3 regions of the Shewanella sp. DAU305 genome follow, and region 2 is predicted to be linked to each of the others. Evidence: predicted binding sites of a transcription regulator. Region 2 holds the regulator's gene; each other region holds the start of a gene.
What was found. The regulator sigma-54, encoded in region 2, starts transcription at its own class of promoters, with help from an activator protein. The targets are predictions, from matches to a motif close to GTTGGCACGNNNNTNGNNT.

Region 1 (4,248 bases), 1.2 Mb from region 2:
ATTATCGGCTCGCACCCCAGAGTCAGTTTTATCGCACCCATGGGGATATTTGGGATTACCTCTATCGCCAACATCAAGTGGCCGATCCCCATGCACAGGTACCGTTTCTGCCTTTGACATTAGAGATGGGATCCTGGGCTTGGATAAAGAAAAATCCCAGACAAATATTTAATTTTGCAGGTTTTTTCAATCCGCAGAAAACACATCGTCACCACAGAATTTTACGCAGGCACACAGTGCTGATGCAATTTATGATGGAAGCGGCCTACGCCCAATCGTTAGAGCAGTTAACGCCTGAACGTTTGGCTGAACTCACTGAGTGCGCGCGGCAGTATTGGTATCGGGAGCCACAGTCATGACAACTTGGGTGTTATTGCGGGGATTAATGCGTGATCAGCGCCACTGGAATGGCTTCGATCAGCGACTGCGACAAAAGGGGCTGCGAGTACTGACACCGGATTTGCCAGGTAATGGGACGCTATCCCATGAACTAAGCCCACTTAAGATTGCTGACTATGCCCATGCCGTGTGGCTGCAATTGGATGAGCAGGTACAAGAAGGAGAAGCCATTTACCTTCTCGGCTTGTCTATGGGCGGTATGTTAGCGCTGGAAATGGCGCGCCAGCGACCTTGGCAGATAAGGCATGTATTTGTACTAAACAGCAGTGCGGCTAATTTATCGGTTTGGTATCAAAGATTTAATCCACTGAATGCATTGAAGGCGTTTTTCTTGCGGGCTCGGGGTAAAGCCTTACATCCCATTGAGTCGACGATAGTGCGTTTAACCAGTTTTCGTCATCGGCGAGACTGCGGTTTAATTGCCGAATGGAGTGAATTTCGCCGTGAATCCTCGCCAACTATCCGTAATGCCTGGCGGCAACTGTGGGCGGCTTTTCAATATCAGTGTCCATTGACCGTGGAAGTGCCGATAAGTGTACTCTGCGGTGACCGTGATGCGTTGGTGAGCATGGCATCGAGCAAAGCCTTAGCACAGCACTTTCACACGGATTTGATAGTATTAGCGTATTGCGGCCATGATGCGGCCATTGATGCCCCTGCAAAACTGGCACATTATCTGTTGGCAATTGTGGCGCCGACTAAGCCGCAAACTGAGGTTCAAGAGGATGATGAACCTGCCCATGCGCAATATGCCCATACTCAATATAATTGCAACGATTTACTGGAGGAAGAAATGGCCTTTAACGAGGCGATATTTTCAGTGTGGGATGAAAAAGTGCTATCCATTCTCCACAGTAAATCATCGACAGTAAATCATCGGCAATGAACAGCGCTAAGACGGTTAACTCATAATCGATTAGGCTTTAGCCACAACGGTTTGGCCTATCGGTGTTAGGCTGAGTAACGCCAGTTTAAGATGCTGTATTCCAAAGGGAATACCGATAATAGTCACAAAACAGGCTAAGGCATGGACCAGGTGACCTATGGCTAACCAGATCCCAAACAGCAAGAACCAAATAATATTTCCCACCATGCCTAGGGCACCTGTGCCTAAATCGTCACGTCCGGTTAAGTGACGACGGCTGATTTGTTCTTGGCCAAAGGGCCAGAAGGTCATTTCGCCGATAACAAAGCAGGCGCGGCCAAAGGGTATACCAATAATGCTTATAAAACACAGGATACCTGCGAGCCACCAAGCGAGTCCCATCACAAATCCACCGAGCACAAACCAAGCGATGTTGAATATTAAGCGTAATACTGCCATTGAAAACTCCTTATGTTACTTTTTTCGCCTTTATCGTCAGCTCTAATGAATGCTGTTAGCTTTGATAAACTGAATATATACCAATGACTAAGCGAGAAACGTGCCAATTATTTGGCTATTAATAATCAATGACTTAGTTCTATCCGTTTAAGCTTTATTTGTGATTTTCACTAATTCTTCGCTAAATTGCTAATTTCTTAAGAGCAGAAGAGCAAAGGTGGCGTTAAACTAGCCATTCCATCCAATGGCTTAAAAGCCAGAGTATTTAATCTTTTGAGTAGCCTGATGTTTGCAAATTCCCCCGTCGATATTTTTGCCTTTGCTGGTCGAGAAATATTTCTAAAACGTGATGATTTATTGCATCCAGCGTTTAGCGGCAATAAAGCACGTAAATTCGGCTACTTTTTAGATCATGAGTTTGCAGGCATCAACAAGGTGATAGGCCACGGCTCACCCTTAGCGAACTCTTTGTATTCCCTATCAACATTGGCCAAGATGAAAGGCTGGCAGTGTGATTTTTATGTTGACCATATTGCCAGCCAGATTGTTAAGCATCCCACGGGGAATTACGCTGCGGCATTGGCAAATGGCGCCAATATTATCGACTTAAGTGAGTTAATGGCGCAAAAGCTGGCGTTTACTCAGTCGCAGGGTGAACCTCAGGTTTTATCTGGCCACAATGTTAGTTGTGAACCTGATTTGCAAACGGGTAGTGCGCGACTGAGTTGCCAAGAGTATATCGAGACTCAGGTACTCGCGAATGAGCCGACGGCGCTTTTTATCCCAGAGGGCGGGCGTTGTTCCTACGCTGAATACGGGGTAAATGTATTAGCGCAAGAAATAGTGCAATTTGCGCAGGCGAATGATTTAGTCGATTTAACGGTATTTTTACCGTCGGGGACGGGGACGACGGCGTTATTTTTAAATCAGTACTTTATTCGTCAACAAACGGCGATTCGCGTTGTGACTTGCGCTGTGGTGGGCGGCGATGATTATTTACGTTTGCAATTCTCTATGCTTAATCCAAATACTCTCGAGCATCCACAGATAGTGAATGTCGGCAAAAAATATCACTTTGGTAAACTCTACCCTGAATTCTATGCCATGTGGCAGCGCGTTTGTGCCTCAGGTATTCAATTTGAACTACTCTACGATCCCTTAGGTTTTATTGTGCTTGAGGATTACTTACAGCGTAGTGAATTAGGTCATGTGATGTATTTGCATCAAGGCGGAATATTAGGGAATGAGACCATGTTGCCGCGTTATCAGCGTAAATTTTCTGGAGTATGAGAATTTTCAAAGAATAGTAATATAACCAGCGCAATAGATTAAGACCGCTTTTTTAAGACGGCAGATAGTTTCTTAAGATAGTAGATGGTTTCGCTTAAGGATTTTATAGGTACGTTGGCCTATATTCTCGAGGTTTTTTAAATCTTTTAGGCTAGGTATTACATCGCTAAACTGCCAATAGCTGATTTCAGCATCTAACATTTCCAGCATTTTTTTCGAACAACCTAAACATTGTCCTTGGCACAGTTGTGCTTCCGCTAAATTGAGCGGAATTGTCGCTTTGATCTGGCTTATCAAGCTTTGCATGGCGATTTGGGTATTGGGTTTTGGCATAGATGAGGTGCTGAACAGTATTCATGGGGACGAATATTAGCGGATGCTGCAGTGGAAATAGGTGATCTAAGTTGGATTTGACTCATTTGGTTCGGCAGGTATCTGTGTGAGAGAGATACAGCCTGAACCAAATGTGTTCGTCATGATGACGTAAAAAAGGATAGCGTGTTCGTGACATTCGGCTATCAGTTTACTTAAGTGTTCGGTACTGCGAAGATAATGGAAACCGATTAAATACACTTGAGCAAACGGGGTATTACAGTACTTATTTCTAACTTATCGTCTAATTTATTTTTTGACTTATTTGTTTGCGGACAATAACCATTTCATAAAGCTGATGGCTTCTGTACGTTTTGAAAAAGTCTGTCTGTTTTTACCTTGACGATCGGTAAAAGCAATTGAGGTTTTATTTACTGAGATTGAATCTACAGGGAAGTTCACTGTAATTTCATGTCCATTAATTTTGTATGACATATGCCACACTCCTTTTTGTTAATTCACCCATAGGTGAGATAGTTATAACTATAAAATATCCTTAGCAATTTGCGAAAGATTCGTTCTATTGAGTATCGAGGTTACCCCATCTTTGATTCATTAATCAAGAGATGCTTAATCGATAAATAATACATGCTGTCGATTATGCCAATGGACTAACTTGATTCTGCCAGTTGACCATAGCTTAATGACAATACTATGACAGTGTGGAGAACAGTAAGTTCACAGACATAACCACATGATTTTAGTGGTATCGAATGCTTGAGCTTATGGGGTTTTGCTTGTAGTAGGCTTTCTTTATGAGGACCGAACTCTGATTGCTAATAGTCAGGCTGGTTTAAAAAGGTAAACAACAAGGTGTTTCTCAAAACGACGTGCAGTATATCAATAAAAATAGCTTATGCAAG
Region 2 (4,248 bases):
ACATGGAACATTATGATTCAACGAATCAAACTTACTTTACTCAACCTGTTTATCTTGTTTATCCAGACCAAGGTAAAGCACAATGGCAACTCAGAGCAGATCAGGGCAAGCTAAACAAGGAAACGGGCAAGGTTGTATTAGAAAACAATGTTATTATTGATGCCATTAGCCCAGAAGAACCGATCCAGACCTTGTCCACCAGTTATCTGGAACTCGATCTCAATACGATGATAATGACCTCTGACCGCACCATTTACGTCACAGGGAAAGATTTTAATATTCAAGGCCAAGGCCTTTATGCCGACCTCAACGCGCAAGAAGTGCAATTGACCAGTCAGGTAGTAGGAACATATGAAGCAAAATAACGTATTACTTGCCAGCCTAATGCTAATAATGAGCATGAGCGCCTTTGCTAAAGTCGACGACCTGAAACAGGAAGTCAAAATCAAGGCTGTGAGCCAAACGGCAGATATCAAAAACAACCAGATCATCTTCTTTGGTCCGGTTGAAGTCACCCAAGGTTCGATTAAAATCCATGCAGATCAACTGCGTGCATTTTCTGCCGAAGGTGAAAATAGCAAAATTTTAGTGGCCACTGGCAACCCTGCGACGTACAGCCAAGTGTTAGACGATGGCCGTCCAGCCTCGGCGAGCGCGAAAGAAATTCGTTACGATATGGCGAGCCGCACCCTGACACTTAAAGGTTTAGCCTCGTTAGATCAAGCGGGCAGCCAAGTGACGGGTAATTTAATCCGCTACAACATCATCCAGCAAAAATTGATTGCCGAGAGTACCGGCAGTGGCGACGATCGCGTGATCACTATCATTCAGCCAGAAAGCTATCAAGATGATGCCAAACCAGACGCGCCAGCAGAAAAACCTGTGAAAAAGCAGGACTCTAAATGACCCAAATCACCCTAAGAGCACAAAATCTGGCGAAGAGTTACAAGAGTCGCCAAGTGGTTAAAGACGTTAGTCTGACGGTAAAAACCGGTCAGGTCGTTGGCCTACTCGGCCCGAACGGCGCGGGTAAAACTACCACCTTTTACATGGTCGTCGGTCTGGTTAAGAGCGATAAAGGCCACATCTTTATCGACGATGATGATTTAACCGCAGATCCTATGCACCTGCGTGCCCGCAAAGGTATAGGTTACTTGCCGCAGGAAGCCAGTATCTTCCGTAAACTGACCGTCCATGACAACATCATGGCCGTGCTGCAAACGCGTAAAGAATTAAAAAAAGAGCAAAGGGAAGAAGAGCTAGAACATCTGCTTGAAGAGTTCCACATCACCCACATCCGTGACAGCCAAGGCATGTCATTGTCGGGCGGTGAACGTCGCCGTGTCGAAATTGCGCGGGCGTTAGCAGCAAATCCTAAGTTCATTTTGCTCGATGAACCCTTTGCTGGTGTCGATCCGATTTCGGTTATCGACATTAAAAAGATTATCGAACAGCTCAAAAGTCGTGGCCTTGGCGTGTTGATCACAGACCACAATGTCCGTGAGACATTAGATGTGTGTGAACATGCCTATATCGTGAGTCACGGAAACTTGATTGCCGAAGGAACACCCGCAGAGATCTTAGACAATCAGCAAGTTAGGGCTGTGTACTTAGGTGAACAATTCAGGCTATAGTTAATCAACCGGAGCCAATGCAGGTAATTTATGCCACCATTGGACTCCACTCAAGATGATAACAAGCGACCTCATCCAACAATAATAACGTAGGGATCAGCGGTAACATGAAAGCGTCACTCCAGCTCAAACTGGGTCAACAGTTAACCATGACGCCACAATTACAACAGGCCATACGTCTGTTGCAACTGTCGTCATTAGAACTGCAGCAAGAGATCCAGCAAGCCTTAGATTCTAATCCCCTTCTCGAGCTGGAAGAGGATCAATTCGACGCCACTAAAGACCCTGTAAACCAAACGCTATCCGATACGGATTTCAGTGAATCAAGCACCCTGCCGCCAGAAAAAGACAGCTCCACCATAGATACGGCAGAGTCGCTCACGAAAGAGTCCATGCCCGACGAACTCCCCATGGACACCACATGGGATGAAGTGTTCACCGCCTCTCCCAATTCTGGCCCCGGCGGCAGTCGTGAAGACGATATGCCCTTCCAAGGTGAGACCATTGAAGGCTTGTATGAACACTTAGAATGGCAAAAAAACCTCACGCCGTTTTCTGAAACCGATTTAGCCATTGCCACCGCCATTATTGATGCCATCGACGATCAAGGCTATCTCACCCAAAGCACTGACGAAATCCTCGAAGCCATGGGCAATTCGGAGGTCGAGCTCGACGAAGTCGAAGCCGTACTCAAGCGCATTCAACATTTTGATCCCATTGGTGTTGCCGCCCGCGATTTAAGTGAATGCCTGTTGATCCAACTGTCGCATTTCGCCGCTGACACGCCCAACCTAGAAAACGCCCGCATGCTGATCAAAGATCATTTAGATCTGATCGCCGCCCGCGACTTTAGGTTGTTGATGCGTAAGACTAAATTAAAAGAGGATGAATTAAGGGACGGCATAGCGCTTATCCAAACCCTCAATCCCCGCCCAGGTTTATTGATTACGCCCAACGATGACGAATACGTCATCCCGGATGTGTCAGTGTCGAAAAAAAATGGCCGCTGGGTGGTCGAGCTTAATCCTGACTGCATGCCAAAAATCAATGTAAACCAACATTATGCCTCGATGGCGCGCAGCACTAAAAGCCAAGCCGATAGCCAATTTATTCGTGGTCATCTGCAAGAGGCTAAATGGTTTATCAAAAGCCTAGAAAGCCGTAACGACACTTTACTTAAAGTTGCGAACTGTATCGTCCAATATCAGCAAGGTTTCTTTGAATACGGTGAAGAAGCCATGAAACCTATGGTGCTGAACGATATTGCCGAAGCGGTAGAAATGCATGAGTCGACCATCTCACGGGTGACGACACAGAAATACATGCATACCCCTAAGGGACTTTTTGAACTAAAATACTTCTTCTCTAGCCACGTCGGTACTGACGATGGTGGGGAGTGCTCATCCACAGCAATCAGAGCCTTCATTAAGAAACTGGTTGCAGCGGAAAACCAGAAAAAACCATTGAGCGACAGTAAGATGGCACAACTTCTGGCAGAACAAGGGATCAACGTAGCCCGCAGAACCATTGCGAAGTACCGAGAGGCTATGCTCATTCCGCCTTCTAATCAGCGTAAAAGTTTATAACCTACAGTGGATATCGGAGGACGTTTCTATGCAAATAAACCTGAGTGGACACCATGTCGAAATTACCGAATCGTTACGTGCATATGTAGAAGAAAAGTTTTCAAAACTTGAACGCCATTTCGAACAGATCAATAATGTGCACGTTGTGCTCAATGTCGAGAAAATGCAACAGATTGCCGAAGCGAGAATAAATCTTATCGGTGGTGAAGTTTTTGCTACTTCAGAGCATGCTGACATGTATGCCGCTATAGACGCCCTGATTGACAAGCTTGATCGTCAGGTTATTAAACACAAAGAGAAGTTAACAAAACACTAATAATGGAACTTTGTACCATACTGCGGCCGGAGTGCACTACCTGCGCCACTCCGGGCAGCAAGAAAAAGGTACTGGAACTCATCAGCGACTTAGTCGCTGCCCAGTACCCGACCCTCTCATCTCAAGAGATATTCGAAAGCCTAGTGGCGCGCGAAAAGATGGGGAGCACAGGTATAGGTAACGGCATCGCCATTCCACATGGTCGACTAGCCGATATAGATCAGCCCATTGCCATACTCATTAAGTGTGAAGAGCCGATAGCATTCGATGCTATCGATAAGCAACCTGTTGATATTTTATTTGCACTACTGGTGCCTGCAGACCAATGTCAGCAGCACTTAAGTACCTTGTCTTGCATGGCCGAAAAGCTGAGCGACAAGCAAATATTAAAGCAATTACGCAAGACGCATGATGAAACGGAACTCTATCAGGTAATCACTGGATGAAACTGGTCATAGTGTCGGGCCGCTCAGGCTCAGGCAAATCTGTCGCCCTAAGGGTACTCGAAGATCTCGGCTATTATTGTGTCGATAACCTTCCCTTGCCCTTAATCGGCACTTTGCTTGAGCAACTCAAAGGCAGTAACGATCTCGTCGCCATCAGTGTCGACGTGCGTAACTTGCCTGAGCAGGATAAAGTCTTAGTGAAGCAACTAGCGAGCCTGCCTCCTGATACTGAGTTAACCAGCTTCTTCCTCAATTCCAGCGATAAA
Region 3 (4,248 bases), 770 kb from region 2:
CCTTTTGGATTAAGAGCGGCAGCGAATTGCCGCAAAATTTTTGCCTTTGCCTCAGGCGCAAAATAAATAAGCACATTGCGGCAAAAAATAATGTCGAACTTACCAAGTAAGCTATAACTTTCAAGCAGATTATGTGCCCTAAAGTTCACCAAACGCTTAACATTATCCTTTAACTTCATATTGCCTGAAGGCAAAGCATCAAAAAACTGACGCTTACGCTCCTCGGATAAACCGCGCGCTAATGCCAAGCTATCGTACTCAGCATTTTTGCAACGTTCCAACATGGAAGGCGACAAATCCGTAGCTTGAATTGACGCACTACCCGCAAGCGCACCAGGCTTCTTCTGTTGATACTCAAGAATCGTCATCGCCAATGAATAGGGTTCTTGCCCGGACGAACACGCTGCCGACCAAATCTTAAGTGGACGACCTAAACGACTATACTCAGGTAACAAAACGTTATGCAATAACTCAAATGGATAACGATCACGAAACCAAAGGGTTTCATTGGTCGTCATAGCATCGATCACTTCAGCCCGAAGCGCACGTTCCGTTGGCTTCATCGAATGCTTAACCACATCAGATAAGGATGGCAGGTTATATTTCCCCATCAGAGGAGCAAGACGACTGAGCACCAGATATTGCTTATTTTCACCCAGTACGATGCCGCTGTGTTGCTCTAAGAACAACCTAAATTGATTATATTCAGCTTCAGCGAGTGATTTATTTGGCACATTCACATCCTAAATCCTATAGCAAGCACCAAAATCAGTGCGAAACCATCATGTTATAAAGTCGAGATTATAGCGTAAAGCGTATCTAGGTACTAACTACTGCACTTACAAACTTAAGTGTTTATTCACGGCAGCAGCCAGTTCGTCGGGATTAAACTTAGCGATAAAGTCATTGGCCCCCACTTTTTGAACCATTGCCTGATTGAATACACCACTTAACGATGTGTGCAGTACCACTTTAATATGCTTGAGCTTAGGATCATCTCGGATCTCAGCGGTCAGGGTATAACCATCCATTTCAGGCATCTCAATGTCTGAGATAATGAGAGGGATTTCATCGGCAACATTGTCCATTTCTTTGGCGATTTCTTTAAGCTTATCTAATGCTTCTCGACCATCTTTTGCGGTATCAATTTGTAAGTTCAATGACTCGAGTGAACGAATAATTTGCTTACGCGCCACGGCAGAATCATCGATAACCATAATATGGTAATGCTGGGTTCTGTCGAGGGTCAGCTTTTCATTGGCTTCTTCACTGATAGCGGTTTTAACCGGTGAAATCTCATCTAAGATTTTTTCTACATCGAGAATTTCAACCAATTCACCTTCTATCTCAGTTACAGCCGTCAGATAAGAATAACGACCGGCACCTTGCGGCGGAGGCATAATCGCTTCCCAATTCATGTTGATAATCCGCTCAACAGAACTGACCAAGAAACCTTGAACGCTACGGTTATATTCAGAAATAATGATGAAACAGTTTTCAGTACTCGCTAAAGGTCTACCACCTGTTGCCGCACTCAGATCAATAACTGAAATAGTCGTACCGCGAATATGCGCGACACCTTTAACATAAGGATTAAGTTTAGGCAAAGTTGTCAGTGGCGGGCACTGCAGTACTTCTTTCACCTTAAACACGTTAATCCCAAACCGTTGACGACCGTTTAATTTAAAAAGCAGCAATTCTAAACGGTTTTGACCAACGAGCTGGGTTCGTTTGTTGACTGAATCAAGAATACTCGACATAACTCTGCCTTGTTGTTCTGTTTATGTACGGCCCTATGACTCGTTTGAGTATAGGCATATTAATTGCTTACGTCTTATCTATCGATAAACATAGTCGAAACTGAGTCAATCTTCTGACAGTGATGCAAATTATTATTACAGTGGTCAGCTTCGAACTTGATAAAAGTATAGGTGCATTCTGGCGTTACAAGCTAGTCTCTTCATTATGAAAGTAAATTTAGTCTGTTTTTTTAGTGTTTTCGCCCTCTTCATGCCCGCTTTTGCGAGTGCAGAGCCTATTGTTCCCACCGTATCGGCCATCTCAGAATTAGCTAAAGCGCTTATTTCAGAAAAGATATCCGTGCCCGCTAATGCCAAAGTCGATATTTCGCCGCAAATAGTTGACGCAAGAATGCTGCCGTCACAATGTTCGTCGCCGATTAAGGTTGAATTGGCTAGTGACAGGGAAATTAGCCGTAATAACACCCTAAAAGTCAGCTGCGATACGCAAGAGCTCGCTTACCCTTGGCAGATTTATATCTCGGTTAGAGTGGATATTTTATTCCCCGTTGTTGTCACAACTGAAACCTTAGCGCCTGGCGAACTCATCTCCCCTAGCCAAGTTGAAATCCGTTACATTGAGCAAAATAGTTTACGAGGCGCTGAGTTTGATGACCCAAGTAAATTAGCAGGTGTACGAGTAAAACGACGCGTCTCGAAGGATTATCCTATATTGAGCAATAACTTATGCTTCGTGTGTAAAAACGACTCGGTATCTATTTATGTTCGTTCTAACTCATTCGAACTTAAAACTGCGGGCGAAGCCCTACAAGATGGCAATAAAGGTGATCGGATCAGAGTCAAAAATAGCAGTTCAAACAAAGAACTAGATGCTATAGTCACGGGCATTGGCGAAGTTGAAGTAAGAATGTAAAATAATCTAAAGCTTTTTTATAAGCTGCCGATACCCCAGTTAAGAAATCCCGTACACACGACGCTGGAGCCGAAAATGGCAATTGATATTAGCAAACTCAACACTGCAACGACCACACAAGTTCGTTCAGGTGCAACTAAAACTAGCAGCGATCAATCTGCTCAAGTTGCCACAAAATCGACAACACCACAAAGAAGCGACTCAGTGGTGATTACAGCGCAAGCGCAACAACTTCAAGGAGCTCAGACTAAAATGGCGAGCCTTCCTGAAGTTGATCAAAAGAAAGTGGCCGAAATTAAACAGGCTATCGCCGAAGGCCGCTATAAAATTGACCCTGAAAAGTTGGCTGCCAATATTGCAAGTTTTGAAGCCGAACTTAATGACTTGAATAAAGAGTAACTATGACTGAAATAGCTAAACTGGTAGATCTACAACACGCCCATTTGGCTGTTCTTAAGCAAATCATACTCAAGGAAAAAGGCGCTTTGGTTGACCAAAACGCCGATTTACTGCTTTCTCTTGCTAACGAAAAATCACAATGTCTGAAAGAACTCAAGACTAATGACGATATTCTGGCAAACCACACTGATAAGTCTCAACTCACTCAGCAAACCGAACTCGTGCATAAAATGGCCGTTGTCAAAGACGCATTAACTGAATGCAAAGAACTGAACGATCAAAATGCCAGTTTAATTGAGATGAATTTAGCCAGTCTCAATCGCTTCGCTCAAGCTTTACAAGCCAGCAGAAACGCCTCCAGCCTTACGTATAACGATAAAGGCAAGACCTCAACTATCTCAAGTTTAGGTAATGATTTAAAGGCCTAACAGGCGCATCAATTCCCACTCTGTATTTCCCGCTTCTAAGCTCTGCTCTGATTAAAGATTAGACTTTGATACTTGTGCAGAAAAAGAAAAGCCGCATAACTACTCGCATAGTACGCGGCTCAATAGAGTCATGTAGAAATGACTAAAAATACGTGACTTCTTTCACTCGCTGTGGACGACTCTGTTGCTGATACAGCGCCCATACCTGTGAAAAATCCAGTTCTAACTCAGTGACATAATGATCGCCAGCCGGATAACTCTTAACGACCCGCGCACCACGGATCACGCCAGAAACCGACGCTTTGACATTATCGTCCGTCAACATCCAATCACTAACACTGCTGTTTGCCGTTATTTTCTGCCCATAAACTTGTTCTGCTAATTCACGATAGGCCATAATTTTTGATGCTTGCATGGCCATCAACACTCTTTGTGATTGTTCTTTAGCCGGTTGAGTCGCTAAGGGCGCATATCCTATGGCCGTTAACTTAGGAAAACTCGGCGGCGGCACATCCTCCCATTGCACATATCTATCTTTAGCAGCGCAGCCAGTTAGCATTAGCGCCGCAATAACTAAAAGGTAGCGTTTCATTTTCCATCTCCTAAAACACGCACTTCATTCATGCCTGGACTCGCCTGACGATATAAGATGCCATTTTGTGACACAATTTGCTCCGAAGGCTGCATGTAGTTTGCCAACTCTTTTTGAGTCACAAAAGTTTGAGAGGCCGATACCACACGATTGTTA

Region 1: a site for sigma-54 is predicted at 1,813-1,831, ahead of OX890_RS10310 (YccF domain-containing protein). Genes of this name have one in related genera too.
Region 3: a site for sigma-54 is predicted at 1,811-1,829, ahead of flgA (flagellar basal body P-ring formation chaperone FlgA). Genes of this name have one in related genera too.

Annotation. Positions count from the first base shown of each region.
Region 1 is NZ_CP113808.1:2,425,250-2,429,497, forward strand. Features, by position in the region: gene OX890_RS10300 (M14 family zinc carboxypeptidase) at 1-359, shown strand, start outside; partial or broken gene OX890_RS10305 (alpha/beta fold hydrolase) at 356-1,311, shown strand; gene OX890_RS10310 (YccF domain-containing protein) at 1,316-1,723, opposite strand; gene OX890_RS10315 (pyridoxal-phosphate dependent enzyme) at 2,009-3,013, shown strand; gene OX890_RS10320 (hypothetical protein) at 3,086-3,346, opposite strand; gene OX890_RS10325 (hypothetical protein) at 3,647-3,820, opposite strand.
Region 2 is NZ_CP113808.1:1,252,896-1,257,143, reverse strand. Features, by position in the region: gene lptC (LPS export ABC transporter periplasmic protein LptC) at 1-365, shown strand, start outside; gene lptA (lipopolysaccharide transport periplasmic protein LptA) at 352-906, shown strand; gene lptB (LPS export ABC transporter ATP-binding protein) at 903-1,634, shown strand; gene OX890_RS05475 (RNA polymerase factor sigma-54) at 1,742-3,220, shown strand; gene hpf (ribosome hibernation promoting factor) at 3,249-3,536, shown strand; gene ptsN (PTS IIA-like nitrogen regulatory protein PtsN) at 3,539-3,982, shown strand; gene rapZ (RNase adapter RapZ) at 3,979-4,248, shown strand, end outside.
Region 3 is NZ_CP113808.1:2,026,289-2,030,536, reverse strand. Features, by position in the region: gene OX890_RS08615 (CheR family methyltransferase) at 1-740, opposite strand, end outside; gene OX890_RS08610 (chemotaxis protein CheV) at 840-1,760, opposite strand; gene flgA (flagellar basal body P-ring formation chaperone FlgA) at 1,966-2,673, shown strand; gene flgM (flagellar biosynthesis anti-sigma factor FlgM) at 2,749-3,072, shown strand; gene OX890_RS08595 (flagella synthesis protein FlgN) at 3,075-3,500, shown strand; gene OX890_RS08590 (LPP20 family lipoprotein) at 3,643-4,092, opposite strand; gene OX890_RS08585 (FlgO family outer membrane protein) at 4,089-4,248, opposite strand, start outside.